DNA from 2 places in the Acidaminococcus sp. AM33-14BH genome. Region 1 is predicted to be linked to the other one. Evidence: riboswitches for the same ligand, from Rfam matches in the RefSeq annotation. Region 1 holds a riboswitch; the other holds the start of a gene.
The links. A riboswitch is a leader RNA that binds a small molecule or an ion and turns the genes downstream of it on or off. The one in region 1 is predicted to bind S-adenosylmethionine.

Region 1 (7,781 bases):
GAAAGGCGCTGTCACATGTGGGCCGCAGAAAGCGGCTTTGGGCCTTACTAGAAAAAATCCCCATAATATATTATTAGAAGCTTATGAAACATTATTATATGTAATTGACATAATTAATGAAACATAAGCTACATAAACTAAGAAAATTAAAAGATATTTAATAATAATAATTTTATGATTTAATTTTATCTCATTTTTAAGTAAAAAGAAAGTCGTTTTGTCTGAATTCATATAATCAATATTATATGAGTGCAAAATAATATAAAGATATAATAAAATTAACAATACATAGTAAGGGTTAAAATGATAAAAGCCTTATATTCTATCATTTTCTCCAGAGGCCTTGACTTCCTGGGGTTAACGGATGAGGTGCGAGTTCCTACGGCACTGCCCAAAAAAGAATTTGCAAAAAGGCTTGACAAGAAAGCCCCAATCCCTTATACTAAACAACGTTGATAAGACATTCCCCGATAGCTCAATGGTAGAGCACTCGACTGTTAATCGAGTTGTTGTAAGTTCGAGTCTTACTCGGGGAGCCAATTAAAGAATAGGCCGGACGGTTGTCCGGCTTTTTTTGGATATGTACTGAAAAAGTTTTGAGGTGTGTATAGGTGGCAGGAATAATCACAATCGATAAAGAAAAATGTACGCGGTGCGGCACGTGCGCAAAGGTCTGCCCGAGTTGTATCCTGGAAATGGATACCGAAGGCCCGGTCTGTATCAATGACCTGTCCTGTATGTCCTGCGGTCACTGCGTCGCTGTGTGCCCCACGGGGGCCCTTGACAATTCCCGCTGCCCGAAGGCTGAGATGAATCCCATCACCCGTCCCATGCTGGACCCGGATACGGCGCTGGAATTTCTCCGTCAACGCCGGAGCATCCGGAATTTTCGCGATGAATTGGTACCGGAAGAAAAGATCCGTCAGCTTCTTGAAGCAGCCCGGTTTGCTCCGACGGCTGCCAATTCCCAGGGCATGTATTACCTTGTTATTCAGGATCGGGACCTGATCAAGAAAATTACGGACTGTGTGGCTGACTGGATGCAGGAACAGATTGACAATAAATCCCCACAAAAGCGGTATTTCATAAAAGTCCTTCATGTGTACCGTGAACGAGGCATTGATATCATCGGACGCAACGCCCGTCAGCTCATCTTTGTTTTGGCTCGCCGCCTTAATGTGACAGGCCCCAGCAACAGTGAGCAGTCCCTTGCTTATGCGGAATTGTACGCACCGACCTTGGGACTTGGCACGACCATCATGGGCTTTATTGAAACCTGCCTTCGGGCCGATTATGCGCCGCTGCGGGAACTGCTCCAGATTCCAACAAAACAAGTGGGGGTTGGCTGCCTGCTCGTAGGCTATCCGCGCTATCGCTATCATAAACTTGTAGATCGTCAGCATCTGAAAGTGGAATTTCGCTGAAAGATGCGCAGCCAAAAGGAGGGATTTTGATGATCCAAGGAAAAACCATCATCAGTGACGAAGTGTTTGTCGATATTGTTCGTGCTGCTGCCCAGGACCTTGGGCATGTGACCCTCTCGTTAAATGAAGGTAGCTCCCTTTTTTCCCTGGCTAAACGGGTTACGGACAAGATGGTTCCCCAAATTTCCGTCCGTAAAAGTGATACCACCGTTGACGAAAACGGGACCGTTACGAAGGGTCATGTCAGTTTTGAACTAAAAGTGGCTGTTGAATATGGATCCAATATCCCCGAAGTCGTGGAAAACCTGCGTCAGGCCATTGTAAAAGAAGTGGCTGCCCTTACCGATTTTTATGTTGATTCTGTTGATGTAGTGGTCGCCCGCTTGGTGAACATCCAGAAAGAAGCGGCCCCCCTTGTAACAGAACAAGAAAAAGCTGCTGTTCCGGAAGCAGAAAAAGAATCCCCTGCAGCACAAGAATAAAAAATGGATCTCCATCTGATTGCATGAGTTCAGATGGAGACTTTTTTATGCATAGACCACTTTGTCCCCTGTCCAATTGGTCTTAGCCTGCTTTTTTAAGGGTGACAGCAGTCTATTTGATGGTCGTTTAGGTTGCCCCATGGCAAGCGCGGGAAATTTCCGTTCAGAATATCTGGAAAAAGAAAAATTCACCGTAATGTTGACTGGGTATAGGGGACTGTCCTTTTCTTTTTTCCCTATCTTTCTGTATAATGAGGATAAGAGATGAATCCATTGCGGCGGACCCCCTCATCGGTGTCCCCCTTATCGATCAAAGGAGACTGACCTATGGAAATCAAGAAAGTGGCACTGATTGGAGCTGGCGCCATTGGAAGTTATCTTATCTGGGGGCTTAGCAGGCTGGCTGACCTATCTTTTACTGTCATCGCGGATGGACAGCGGGGAGAAAGGCTTCGTGAAAAAGGACTTGTCATCAATGGGGAGCCTTTCCGCCCCATGGTACAAGGAGCGGAAGAAACGGGCCCTGTAGACCTTATTTTTGTGACCGTCAAATATGGGGCGCTTTCTGCCATTTTACCGGCCGTAACCGCTCTTACCGATTCGCGTACCATGATCATAAGCCTCATGAATGGGGTGGACAGTGAGGCCGTTTTGGAAGCGGCCGTAGGAAAAGGTCATATTGTCCCGGCTCTTCTTCGTATTGCTTCCCATCGGGAGCGAGGAAAAGAGGGAATCGATCAAGTGACTTTCAAGGAACCTCAAGGTATCCGGGGACTTTACTATGGAAAACCTGCGCCCCTGTCACAACGGGATGAGGTACAGCTTGAAGCCCTGAAGGCCTTTTTCGCACGGACTCCGCTCTTGACCCATATGAGCCGCACCATCGAAAGTGATATTTGGGCCAAGTTCCTCTTCAATATTGGCCAAAATATCCCTCAAGCGATTGTAGGCTGCGGAACCGGGGCCTATGCTGATTCCGAACACGTGCGTTTTTTGAAGGAACGGCTTGAAGAAGAGGTTGTCCTCGTGGCAAAAGCCAAGGGAATCAGTCTTCATACGGCTATCCTGGAACCGGGGAAAAATGGCAAGGGTGCGGGCTATACCAAGAGCGAGAGCCCTGCCGTGCGCCATTCTACGCTGCAGGATCTGGATCACCACCGCCATACAGAAATTGATATGCTGTGCGGCCGTATGGTGGAAATGGGAGAAGCCCTTGGCATCCCCACGCCCTATAATGCTTTTGCCTACCATGTAATCAAGGCGCTGGAAGAAAAAAATGACGGTTTATTTGATTATGAATAGGGGGAAGGGAGACGCGTGTCATGGGACTTTTTGTTAGAGAAAAACTCATCTATAAGGAACGTGGCAAAAAAGAGGAATGGAAAAGAGCCCAAGCCCTTCTTAAAGAGGCGGGCCTGAAGCTTTCCGTAACGGAGCTTCCCGGTGAGGCCCCCATCTGCGGCTGCGGAGCCAAGCTTGATATCCGGGATTTTGGTCCCCAAGGCAAGATCGACCGCAATTTCTACTATATCGATGTGCCTGAAAAAGACTATGAAAAGGCAAGGACCCTGCTGATGGAGGCAGGGTTTTCCGCACAATAATCCTCTTTTTACAGAAAAACTTCGATGCTGTTGTATCAAAACATACAAAAAGAGAGAAAAAATAAGAAATTATACTACGGAAATAGGAATTTCTTGACAATTGTTCGTCAAAAATGTAAACTCATACCCGTTAACAACCCTTCATCGAGAGCAGCAGAGGGATTTGGCCCTATGAAGCTGCGGCAACCCCCGAATGGGAAGGTGCTAATTCCAACAGGCCATGCGGCTTGGCAGATGAGCGTTCAAACGAAGGTCAGCGTCATCTGTATAGATGGCGCTTTTTTACTGCTTGTCGATGGAGAGGAAAAAAGGAGAGATGCACAATGAACCTCAAAAAACTGACGGCAGGGACTCTGGCGGTCTTTGCAGCGGCTGCACTCCTAGCTGGGTGCGGCGGCGAAAAGAAGACGGAAAAGGCGCCGGAAGAAAAGAAAAAGATCGTTGTAGGCATTACGCCGGGTTACTCGGAAGAAATCATGGAGTTTGTCAAGGACGAAGCCAAAAAACAGGGCCTTGATGTGGAGCTGAAGGTCTTTTCTGATTATGTAACACCGGACCAGGCACTTGCCCAAAAGGAAATCGACCTGAACTCTTTTCAGCATGGTCCTTTCCTTGATGCCTTCAACAAGAAAAACGGCACGAAGCTGGTCTCCATTGGCAAGACCTACTTGGCTCCTTTGAAACTATATTCGACCAAGATCAAGGATATCAAGGAACTGAAAGATGGCGATAAGATTGCGATTCCAAATGACCCTTCAAATGGCGGCCGTGCCATCCTGATGCTGAGCAAGCTTGGCCTTATCAAAGTCAAAGACGGCGTCAAGGCCTCCGATCTGACGGTCAACGACATTACGGACAATCCGAAACACCTGCAGATCCTTGAACTGGAAGCGGCCCAGCTGCCGCGCAGCCTGGATGATACGGCAGCGTCTGTCATCAATGCCGGCTACGCCAATTCAGCCAAACTTGACCCGAACCTTGCTATTGCCAAGGAAGACAATACGAGTCCTTATGTCAATATCATTGCTGCCCGTGAAGAAGATAAGGATAATCCCACCTATGTGAAATTTGTCAAGATCTTCCAAACAGATGCCGTTAAGAACTATATCAACGAAAAAGCCAAAGGAGCCCTTGTTCCTGCGTGGTAATCATTGAAAGGAGCTGCCAAGATGACCGTACCAACAAAAGAAATCCTTGCCGACCATCTTTCCCAAATGATCCAAATGAAGACGGTCTCAAATTCCGACGTTAACAAAGTCGATTGGTCTGAATTTGAAAAACTCCACAAGCTCTTTGAAACGCTTTATCCCCATGTCTATGAAGTGATGGAAGTGGACCGCGTGGGCCGGGCTGGTCTCCAGTTTCATTATCATCCCAAGGAGACCGCAAAAAAGCCGCTTCTTCTCATGAGCCATCAGGATGTGGTGGAGATTGGGGACCGCAGCCAATGGAGTCATGATCCGTTTTCAGGTCTTCTCCTTGATGGCTCGGTCTATGGCCGGGGCACGACGGACTGCAAACATTTGGTCCTTAGTGAATTGGAAGCCTTGGAATCCCTTTTTGCCGAAGGCTTCCGGCCTGATTACGACCTCTACCTGTCTTTGGGCTACAGTGAGGAAGTGTATCTTGAAAATGATGTGGACGGAGCCCAGCGCCTCGTGGACCATTTAGCGGAAAAGGGTGTCCATATTGGTACCATCCTTGATGAAGGGGGCGGACTTTTCCCGGAAGCTGGCGGCCGTCTTGCCGCTCATATCGGTCTTGGCGAAAAAGCGGCCGTCAACTACGAAATCTACTGTGACCGCAAGGGCGGGCATTCGAGCAAGCCAGGCAATGGCACGGCCCTGGGCGCTGTCGCAAAGGCGGTGGTTGCCATTGAAGCCCATCCGTTTCCCTATCGCTTGACGCCGCTTGTAGAAGCACAGCTCGCAGCGACGGCTCCCTTAAAGGAAGAACCGGTACGCAGCATTTACGCTGATCCGAAAGGGCATTTTGAAGCCCTCTGTACTCTTGCGCAGGAAGATCCTGCCCTTGATGCCATGCTTCATACGACGGTAGCGTTTACCATGGCCCAGGCAAGTACCCAGCCTAATGTACTGCCCAGTCATGCCGCTGTGGGACTTAGTGTCCGCATCCTGCAGGGCGATACAGTGGAATCGGTCGAAAGACGTCTCCAAGGGTTCCTGCCGGAAGGCGTCAAGATCCGCCATATTTCTGGCAAGGATCCTGTACCTGCCTCGACGCCTGACAGCGATTCCTATCGTCTTCTTACAAAGATCCTTCATGCCGTCTATGGCAATGAACTCCTTGCCATTCCATTTCTCATGCTGGGAGCTACGGATACGCGCTACTATAAGCCTATAACCGATACGGTCCTTTTATTTACGGGCCATGTCCATGATAATCGGTGGGGTGCTGCCCATCAGGTCAATGAACACATTCCTGTGGACGCCCTGCCGGCGAGCGTGGAATTCTTCCGTTCCTTCCTGCTGGCCTATTGATGTAATACAAAAAGGGACTGAGAAAAATGCAATCTTCATTTTTCTCAGTCCCTTTTTTAGTTGCTGATTGGAAGGAAAGCGTCCCTATGGGATGCTTTCCTTGGTTCCCCCGTAAAAGTTATTGTGCCCGTCTTTCCCGTTCCTTTTTGGCAAGGTAGGGGAGGATGACGCCAATGCCAAAAAGTACAAGGGGAGTCAAGATGTTCAGGGTAAATTGGAAGGTCCAGGCCGGAGAATAGGCTGCCACGCCGCGAGGGAACATGCCCATGAAGCAGGCATAGGCCGTAAAGAAGAAGCACCAAGCGCCGGCCATTTTTCCAAGGGCTGCGCTTTTGACAAAATGATAGTCAGATTGGAAGCGATCCTGATTTTTTTTGAGCATCATATAAGCATAAAAGACCCAGAGGTAACGCAGGGGCATGCATACGGCATTTAGACGCATGAGCCAGTTGTAGAGACTTGTCATATCGCCAATACCGAGGGCGGGCACGATGATGAGGATGCCCACAAGCAGCGCAGTCAGTTGATAGCCTGTAACAGGAACTCCACGGCTGTTGATTTTGCGGAAGCGTTCAGGAACGAACTTTTCATCAACGTCAGCAAGGAGGATCTTGATGGGCGCGTCGATGGAAACGGCTAAGGTTGAAGCTTGTCCAATGAGGGTGCAGAGAGCAAAAATAACGACAAAGGTTTGACCGACGCCGTAGTATTCGCCAAGTTTTGCAAAGCAGTAATAGGAACCATTCATCATGAGGTCCTTGGGAACATTCTGGGGGTCAAACATGAGCCCCATGGCAAAGGTGCCCAAAATAGCCGTGACACAGACCATGATGGTCATGAAAATCATGGAACGAGGATATTCACGGCTTGGGTTCTTGAGGTTATTGATGTAAGGGGAAAGACGCTCGCAGCCGCCAACAGCAAAGACGAGGATGGCAAGGGTTGTCATATAGTCAAAGTCGAAGGTGGGCATGAGGGTTTCCATATCAAGGCGATAGGTAAAGGTCTTGGCTTCTGTAATATAGGGAGCCGCGAGGGCCAGAAGGATGTAAAGAAAGGACATGATGACCTTTGTGGACCCTGCCAGGGCGCCAATGTGCTTCAAGGAGCGGATGCCCCGAGAGGCATACCATAAAAAGAAGAAAAAGAGGATGAGAGCAATGGATTGAAGCACCAAGGGCGACATCATTTTTGTCAGCGATCCATTGCGAAAAATGGCCCAGCCCAAGGCAACGAGCATACTTTGTGGTTTTTGTGCTAAGTAGGGCATGTGGCAGATCCAGTAGGTCCAGCCAGCAAAATAAGCCAATTTAGCGCTCGACGTGGACCGAATCCAAGAAGAGACGCCGCCTTGGCTGTCTTTGAAGGTAGACCCCATTTCACCGACCATGAGTGTGTAGGGAATGAAGTAGATGGTGAACATGATGATCCAACTGACGACGGCCTTGAGTCCCTGATTGGCGTAGCCATTGACGATGTTGCCAAAGCCCCAGACTGAGGAAAAGGTCATGAGACCTAGGGCTTGCCAGGTAAGGATTTTGTTCTTGCTGGATGTGGGTTGATTCATTGCGAATACCTCCTAGTGGAATGAGAGTAGAAATGGGGGAACCATATGAAATTACACTCATCTTAACAGAAAATTTTGCAAATTGCTACAAGAAAAGTCAATTCGTGATGATGGGGGTCCTCTAACGAAGATAGGTCCAGCGGCTTCTTAAATAAAGTCGGGAACTGAGTAATTCTAATGCAGAAAGACGGTTCTGCGCTGCGTAA
Region 2 (7,781 bases), on a different contig from region 1:
ATAGGTGCGGCGCCGCGGTAGGCCGGCAGCAGGGAAGCATGGACATTGATGCAGCCAAAAGGCGGCAGGTCCAATAGAGCCTTGGGCAGGAACTGTCCAAAAGCCGCTACGACGATCAAATCAGGGGAAAGGCGCTTCATTTCTTCCATAAAGGCCGGATCTTTCACCCGTTCCGGTTGAAGGACCGGCAGATTCACGGCAAGGGCATATTCCTTGACCGCACTCATCATCAGCTTATGGCCCCGTCCCTTGGGACGGTCCGGCTGGGTCACAACAGCAAGAATCTCATGTTTTTGCTGTTTCACTAAGGCCCGGAGACTGGAGGCAGCAAATTCCGGGGTTCCCATAAATACAAGCTTCACGATTTATTCCGCCTTCCTTTTGGGGCTCAGGCTCAAGGCCCGATCAATGAAGAGGATCCCATCCAAATGATCACATTCATGCTGCAGGGCACGAGCTAGGAGCCCGCTTGCTGTAAGGCGCCAATGACCGCCTTTGCGGTCCTGGAACCGGACCGTCACTTCAGCCGCGCGTTTAACTTCCCCTTCATAATCATCCACGCTGAGGCATCCTTCCGTATCGATTTCCTCGCCTTTGAATTCAGAAAGGACAGGATTTACAAACTCCCGGATGCCTGCCCCATCGTCGGCATCAATGACAATCATACGCTTGGAAAGGCCAATTTGGGGAGCAGCCAGGCCGCAGCCGTTGTTGGCATACATGGATTCAGCCATGGCTTTCAGGGTCTTTTCCAATTTCTTATCAAAACGGGTAACGGCTTCTGCCTTCTCGCGAAGGATTGGAGCCCCAACTTTTACAATCGGTAATAGGGACATGGTTCTCTCCTTTTTATCATTCATGCGGTCTTTTTCTTCCCACTCAGGAAAAGTGGGCCTTGACGCAGTTATTTTACCCTTTATTCTATCACATATGACCAGGGGAATGCACGTTTTTAGACGGCAATGCCGCAAAGCCAAAAAGGGCCATTGCAGATGGCCCTGCAATGGCCTCTAGATAACGCTGATGGGATCGACATCAAAATATAGGTTTCCATTTTCCAGAAATCCAGAAGCCCGGATCCAGTCCTTGATTGGCTTCATATGCTGGCTCTTGATGAGGACATTGACGCGCCAGACCCTGTTAACAACGGGCACAAGGGCCGGAAAGGGCCCAAGGATCTGGTATGGCACCTTAGACTCCAACTGAAAGGCTTCCAAGGCATTAACAAAGCGCTGGGCAAGTTCCAAGGCTTTTGTCTCACTTTCATGATGAACCGTCATCTTCAGCATGGTCACAAACGGCGGATATTGAAGATCCTGACGCTGCTTCAGCTCATCCCGGGCAAAGGATACGTAATCTTGTTCGGCCGCCATGCGCAGGATAGGATTTTCCGCATCGTAGGCCTGAAAAATAACACGTCCCGGCTTATCCCCCCGCCCGGCTCGGCCAGCCGCCTGTGTCAAAAGGGCAAAACAGCGCTCACCGCTGCGAAAGTCAGGCAAGTTGAGGGTGGAATCAGCAGAAAGGATTCCGACAAGAGTCACATTGGGCACATCATGTCCCTTGGCAACCATCTGTGTTCCCAAAAGGACGTTGTACTCGCCGCTGCGAAAAGCGCGCATGATCTTTTCATGGGAAAATTTCCTTGCCGTCGTATCCTGATCCATCCGCAAGGGACGGATGCCTTCGCAGAGGGTCCTGAGACTCTCTTCTGCCTTTTCCGTTCCCGTTCCAAAAAAACGGATCCGTTTGCTCCCGCATTTGGGACAGACCTTAGGTACCGGTTCTGTGTGACCGCAGTAATGACAGACAAGCTGTGCCTGTTTGGCATGATACACAAGGGCGACGGCACAATTGGGACACTGGATTGATTCACCGCAGTCACGACACATGACAAAAGTCGAAAAACCGCGGCGGTTAAGCAGGATAATAGCCTGCTCACCGGACTTGACCGTCTCTTCAATGGCATCACGGAGCGTATCGGAAAAGACGCTTTTATTGCCTTTTTGCAGCTCTTCCCGCATATCGACAATGGAAACGGCCGGCAGATGAGCCCCCTTATGGGCACGCTCATTCATGATAAGTTCCGTATAGCGTCCTTTTTGGGCCCAGTAGTACGTTTCCAGATCCGGCGTTGCGCTACCCAAGACGACAGGCGCACCGTGAGCGTTGGCCCTTACTTGGGCAACAAGGCGGGCGTTGTAGCCCGGCCGTTCTTCCTGCTTGTAGGTACTTTCGTGTTCTTCATCGATGATGACAAGTCCCAAATCCTTGAAAGGACAAAAAACGGCACTCCGAACCCCAATCAGGACGCGGGCCTTTCCGTTTCTCATCCGGTCCCAGACATCAGCCCGTTCCGAGGCCGATAATTTGGAATGGGCCACGGCGACAGCATTGCCAAACCAGGACTTGAAGCGTTTCACAATCTGATCCGTAAGGGCAATTTCAGGTACCAGGACCATGACTTGTTTTCCATCCCGCAGAGCCTTATCGGTCAGGCGCAGATAGACCTCGGTCTTACCGCTTCCGGTCACCCCACGCAAAAGAAACGTATGGAACGTTCCCCTCTTGCGGCAGATTTCGACGGCATTGATGGCCGCTTGCTGCTCATCGGTAAGGATCATTTCATCCCTGGGAGCAGCGTCCGCATGGTAGCTGTCACGCAGGACCCGCTGCTTTCCTTCGGTAAGGATGCCTTTTGACACAAGGTTCCGGATGACGCCAGCTGATACGCCGCGGTCCTCAAGGACACGCACAGGAAGCGGATTCGTTCCTTGCAGAAGGGAAAGAACAAGGAGCTGTCCTTTCCCGCGCAGAATCCCCGCTTCTTTCTGGGCGAGACCATCTGTCGAAAGAGCAACGGTCCGTTCGAATTTTTCCTTAAGTTTATAGGTAACTTCATAGGTCAAGGAAACCGCTTTCTTGGTGATCAGGCCTTTAAGGGCCCCTTCCCCCCCCTCAAGACGGGCAATCTCTCGGCGTGTCATGGCCCCTTCTTGGGCTAAATAGGTGTAAAGGCTCCTTTCCCTTTCGGAAAGGAGCCCTTCTGCACCGGGCTCAGCATAGTAGCGTCCTACGGCAGCAATGCTTTTTTTGCCAGGAATAAAAAGCCGCAGGGCCTCTGCCAAAGGACAGAGGTAGTACTGGGCAATCCAGTGGGCAGTTCCCAGCATCTCCTCATCAAACCAAGGTTCCGTCCCGACGACGTCGACAATGGATTTGATTGCAAGGCTGGCATCAGGAGCTTCATCTGCCTCTACGATGAAGCCTTCCAGGAGCTGCCGTCCGAAAGGCACCACGACCCGCCAGCCTTCACCAATAAAGTCCAGGCTGGGAGGAACCTTGTAGGTAAATTGCCGGAAGAGGTTCTTAAGGGGCAGGTTGACAGCAACCTTTGCATAATCCATATCAATTCAACGCCTTTTTCAGTTCATCCACTTTATCAAGCCGCTCCCAAGGCAAGTCTACGTCTGTCCGGCCAAAATGTCCGTAAGTCGCGGTCTGTTTGTAAATCGGGCGGCGCAGGTCAAGGCTGCGAATGATTCCTGCCGGCGTCAGGGAGAAGGTCTCTTCGATGAGATCTGCAATTTGGGCATCATCGATGACCCCTGTTCCATACGTATTGACGCTGATGGAAACGGGCCGAGCCACACCAATGGCATAGGCAAGCTGGATTTCGCAGCGTTTGGCAAGTCCAGCTGCAACAACATTCTTTGCTACATAACGGGCTGCATAAGCAGCGGAACGATCCACCTTCGTTGGATCTTTACCGGAGAACGCACCACCGCCGTGACGGGCCATGCCGCCATAGGTATCAACAATGATCTTCCGGCCTGTCAGTCCGGAGTCACCTTGGGGGCCGCCGATTACAAAACGGCCTGTCGGATTGATATGGTATTTGGTTTTTTCATCGAGGAACCCCTCGGGAACAATGGGACGGATGACCTGTTCCATGATATCCCGACGCAGGGTTTCCTGACTGACCTCTTCGCTGTGCTGGGCCGACACAACAATCGTATCGACGCGGATAGGACAATCGCCGTCATACTCTACGGTCACCTGTGTCTTTCCATCAGGACGCAGGTAAGGCAGGGTTCCATTCTTGCGAACCTCAGCCAAGCGACGGGCCAAACGGTGGGCCAGCGAAATGGGAAGCGGCATATATTCCGGCGTTTCATCCGTGGCATAGCCAAACATCATGCCCTGATCACCGGCACCGATCTTGTCATCACTGTCCTCTTTACCCTGCTTGGCTTCATCCGATTCATTGATGCCCTGAGCAATATCCGGGGACTGTTCATCAATGGAGATGAGGACGCCGCAGGTCGATCCATCAAACCCGTATTTGGCACGGTCATAGCCGATATCAATAACGGTCTGGCGGGCAATCTTGGCAATATCAACATAGCAGTCCGTGGAAATTTCCCCAACCACATGGATCTGACCGGTTGCCACAAGCGTTTCACAGGCAACGCGGGCATAGGGATCTTTGGCAAGGATAGCATCCAGGACAGCGTCAGAGATCTGATCGGCAATTTTGTCAGGATGTCCCTCGGTTACGGATTCTGACGTAAAGAATTTTCTCATGATTCCTCCTTTGGGTAAGAAAAAAGGCTCTCACGATGAGAGTCCTTATCTTCTCTCATCTTACAATCATTACATTGCAGGATTTAGCACCGTTGGCCATGAGGCCATGGTTGCTGTGGGTTCATAGGGCCATTCCCTCCGCCACTCTTGATGAGCATATGGAATTTTGACAATTTATTATACCCGAAAACAGTAGGAATAGCAAGGGGCACACTGGTCATTCCTCAGACCAGGAATCAGGCCGAATGGATACAGAGTGTGAACCCATAGCTTAAGAAAGATGACTTGGAAACCGTGGATCCATGCCTCATCGTACAAGGATTCGTTTCACGTAGGAGAGCCTTGCCTGGGGGCTTTTCCTTCTACCCACGTGCCGTTACCTCCCACGTCCTGCCATCAAGACAGCCATGTCCACCTTGCCAAGGAAAAATCAAATTACCAAGAAAAGAAAAAAGAGGCCGCAAAAAATGAATCCATCATTTCTTCACAGCCTCTTTGATATCAGTAATGAACAATATTTTTGAGGTCATCCTTGCAGATGCGGGCTAGGATAGGACGAGCTTCGTCACTTTGTAGAAATGCAAGGGTGACTTCCGGAACCATGCGGGCCACGGTCTCCCAATCCCCGTCATGCAGGGCTCGGCGGACCGTTGAGGCACTCACTGTTTCCCCGCCTTTTACATTGCGGGGAATGATGCGGCAGCAGATACCCGCTTCAGGAAGGCGCTGGGCCATGATTTCATTATAGCGTCGCGTGACGGTACTTGTCGGTTCCTCCCCCACATAGCGAGCCTTGATGCCGAGCCGCTCGGCAATCTTTACAAAAATAGCAAGGTCCAGGTTGGCATGACTTTCTATGACCGCCAAATCATCTTTTTGAAAGTAGCTGGGGAACGTGGCACTGCTGATAATATAGGGACCGCTGTCATGATAAATGATATTCTTAAGGTCGGCAGTTCCCTCTTTGATGAGCCGCTTACGGACCGCATAGGGAAAATAGCTGGCATCTTCACTGACCATGAAAAGATGGAGCCAATCATTTTCCTTACAGGCCTGCTCCACCAAATAACGGTGTCCCAAGGTAAAGGGATTGGCATTCATTACAATAGCAGCAATGCGCCCTTGGGGCGTCTTTTTTCCCGCCAGGTGATCCAAATAGCAGGTAAAGCCATTCGGGTCCTTTTCCATAAAAACAACCTGATCTGGCACCCGGGCAACTTCATGGAAACCCAGATCTCCAAAAAAGAGGGCTGATGAACATTTTGTATAAAGGAAGAGGTGGATGATTCCTCGGTCATATTCATACTGGATGAGATGGGACACAATCTCATTCATGAGGCTTTCACCCTGATGGTCATGGCTAACAGCCAGGCAGCGCAGGGTATTGCCAAAGCAGCTGCCCGTGGCGATAGCATGGTACTCTTCATCGTACATGACGCAAGTGTAATCCACATGGGGATCAAGGCGAATTCCTTCCTGCTGCAGCAAAGCCTTAACATCTGCCAAGGTACGGGTATCGCCGGGATAGACGGGGCTGATTTGATAATCGGACATAACTTCTCCTTATTTCATGACCACAAGTTCATAGTCGCGGGTACCAAGACCGATCTTTTCTGCATGCTCCAGCGTCGTTTTCCAATCGACACGGGGATTGCTGTCAAGAAAATGATCTTGATGGTTCTCCCATCCCTTCTCGGCCAGATGATCAGAAAGTTGACTGTTCATCAAGGGAGAAGCGGCAAGGCAGGCGTCCGCACAGGCCTGATCCAAGGCGACAGGATCAAAGGACGCAAACATGCCGAGGTTAGGCAGGATAGGCGCGTCATTTTCCCCATGGCAGTCACAATTGGGCGACACGTCGACAATGAGGTTCACATGGAAAGCAGGCCGGCCATGAACGACGGCCAAGGCATATTCCGCCATCTTACGGTCAAGCAGCTCGTTGGCATCCCACTCCACGGTTTCAATGGCATCAAAGGAACACGCCCCGATACAGCGGCCGCAGCCAGTGCATCGCGTCTTATCGATGTGGGCCTTGCCCTTTTCGTAAGTGATGGCATCCGAACCGCATTCCTTGGCGCAGCGTTTGCAGTCACGGCAGAGCGACTCATCGACAACAGGTTTTCCAGAAGAGTGCTGCTCCATCTTGCCGGCCCGGCTTCCGCAGCCCATGCCGATATTCTTGATGGCACCGCCAAAACCCGTTGATTCGTGGCCCTTGAAATGCGCCAAACTGATGAAGACGTCAGCATCCATGATAGCGCGGCCGATCTTTGCCTTCTTGATATACTCCCCTCCTGGAACCGGGACCTCCACTTCATCGGTGCCTCGCAGCCCATCACCAATGAGGACCTGACAGCCCGTTGTAATCGGGTTGTAGCCATTTAGGGCTGCACATTCAAGATGTTCCAGCGCATTTTTACGGCTGCCGGGATACAGGGTATTGCAGTCTGTCAAAAAGGGCAGGCCGCCGGCTTCCTTTACAAGGTCTGCCAGCGCATGGACGTACTGGGGTCTCAGGGATGCCAGATTGCCCAGTTCCCCAAAATGCATCTTAATGGCCGTATACTTTCCTTCAAAATCAATTTCCTTTTCCATACCCGCACGACGACACAGGCGCTTGAGCTTTTCCGGCAGGCTAAGTCCCACAGGAACACGAAAATCCGTCATATAAACCTTAGCTTTTGTCATGTTGTTCTCCCCTTTTCTTGACAGTGCTAAAGAAAAAGGCGCTCCACAAAAGGCGCGCCATGTCCGCTCTAATTATTTTACCATAGGTCCGTTCCTCTTTAGAAGAGGCGGATTTCCGATTCATGGATATCCGGATGACCGATGATGCGCCCGTCAACAAAACGGCCGTGACAGTCGCTGCCGCCGCTGATGAGCTTATGGTGCTGCTGACAGTAGGCAAGGAGGGTCTTTGTATCTTCCTTGCTGTGGGCAGGATGATAGCATTCAAAGCCATCAAGAGGCTTTTCCCCTACTGCCTCCAAAGTCCTAGCAAGCCCCGGGCCATGAAAGTGGCTTGCCGCATGGGCCAAAAGGGCCACCCCGCCAGCTTTGTGAAGGGTCGCCACGGTCTCTTCGATAGAGGGAAAAACAGGAAAATCAAGGCCCCGCTTCTTAATGAAGATGCGGCTGAAAAAGTCCTTTACATCCCGGCATAGCCCCTTATCGATGAGATAAAAGAGGGC

Region 2: it holds a riboswitch for S-adenosylmethionine, as region 1 does, so the genes downstream of both, metK (methionine adenosyltransferase) here and DW817_RS09960 (MetQ/NlpA family ABC transporter substrate-binding protein) in region 1, are expected to answer to the same signal.

The regions. Positions count from the first base shown of each region.
Region 1 is NZ_QTNG01000016.1:22,788-30,568, forward strand. Features, by position in the region: tRNA gene DW817_RS09935 (tRNA-Asn) at 465-539, shown strand; gene DW817_RS09940 (nitroreductase family protein) at 612-1,424, shown strand; gene DW817_RS09945 (Asp23/Gls24 family envelope stress response protein) at 1,454-1,906, shown strand; gene DW817_RS09950 (ketopantoate reductase family protein) at 2,234-3,208, shown strand; gene DW817_RS09955 (hypothetical protein) at 3,229-3,507, shown strand; SAM riboswitch class I at 3,646-3,748, shown strand; gene DW817_RS09960 (MetQ/NlpA family ABC transporter substrate-binding protein) at 3,831-4,655, shown strand; gene DW817_RS09965 (M20/M25/M40 family metallo-hydrolase) at 4,677-6,008, shown strand; gene DW817_RS09970 (APC family permease) at 6,127-7,575, opposite strand.
Region 2 is NZ_QTNG01000002.1:24,489-32,269, forward strand. Features, by position in the region: gene fmt (methionyl-tRNA formyltransferase) at 1-362, opposite strand, end outside; gene def (peptide deformylase) at 366-836, opposite strand; gene priA (primosomal protein N') at 1,011-3,407, opposite strand; gene metK (methionine adenosyltransferase) at 3,409-4,590, opposite strand; SAM riboswitch class I at 4,640-4,744, opposite strand; gene citC ([citrate (pro-3S)-lyase] ligase) at 5,089-6,141, opposite strand; gene DW817_RS01600 (DUF362 domain-containing protein) at 6,151-7,278, opposite strand; gene DW817_RS01605 (PHP domain-containing protein) at 7,377-7,781, opposite strand, start outside.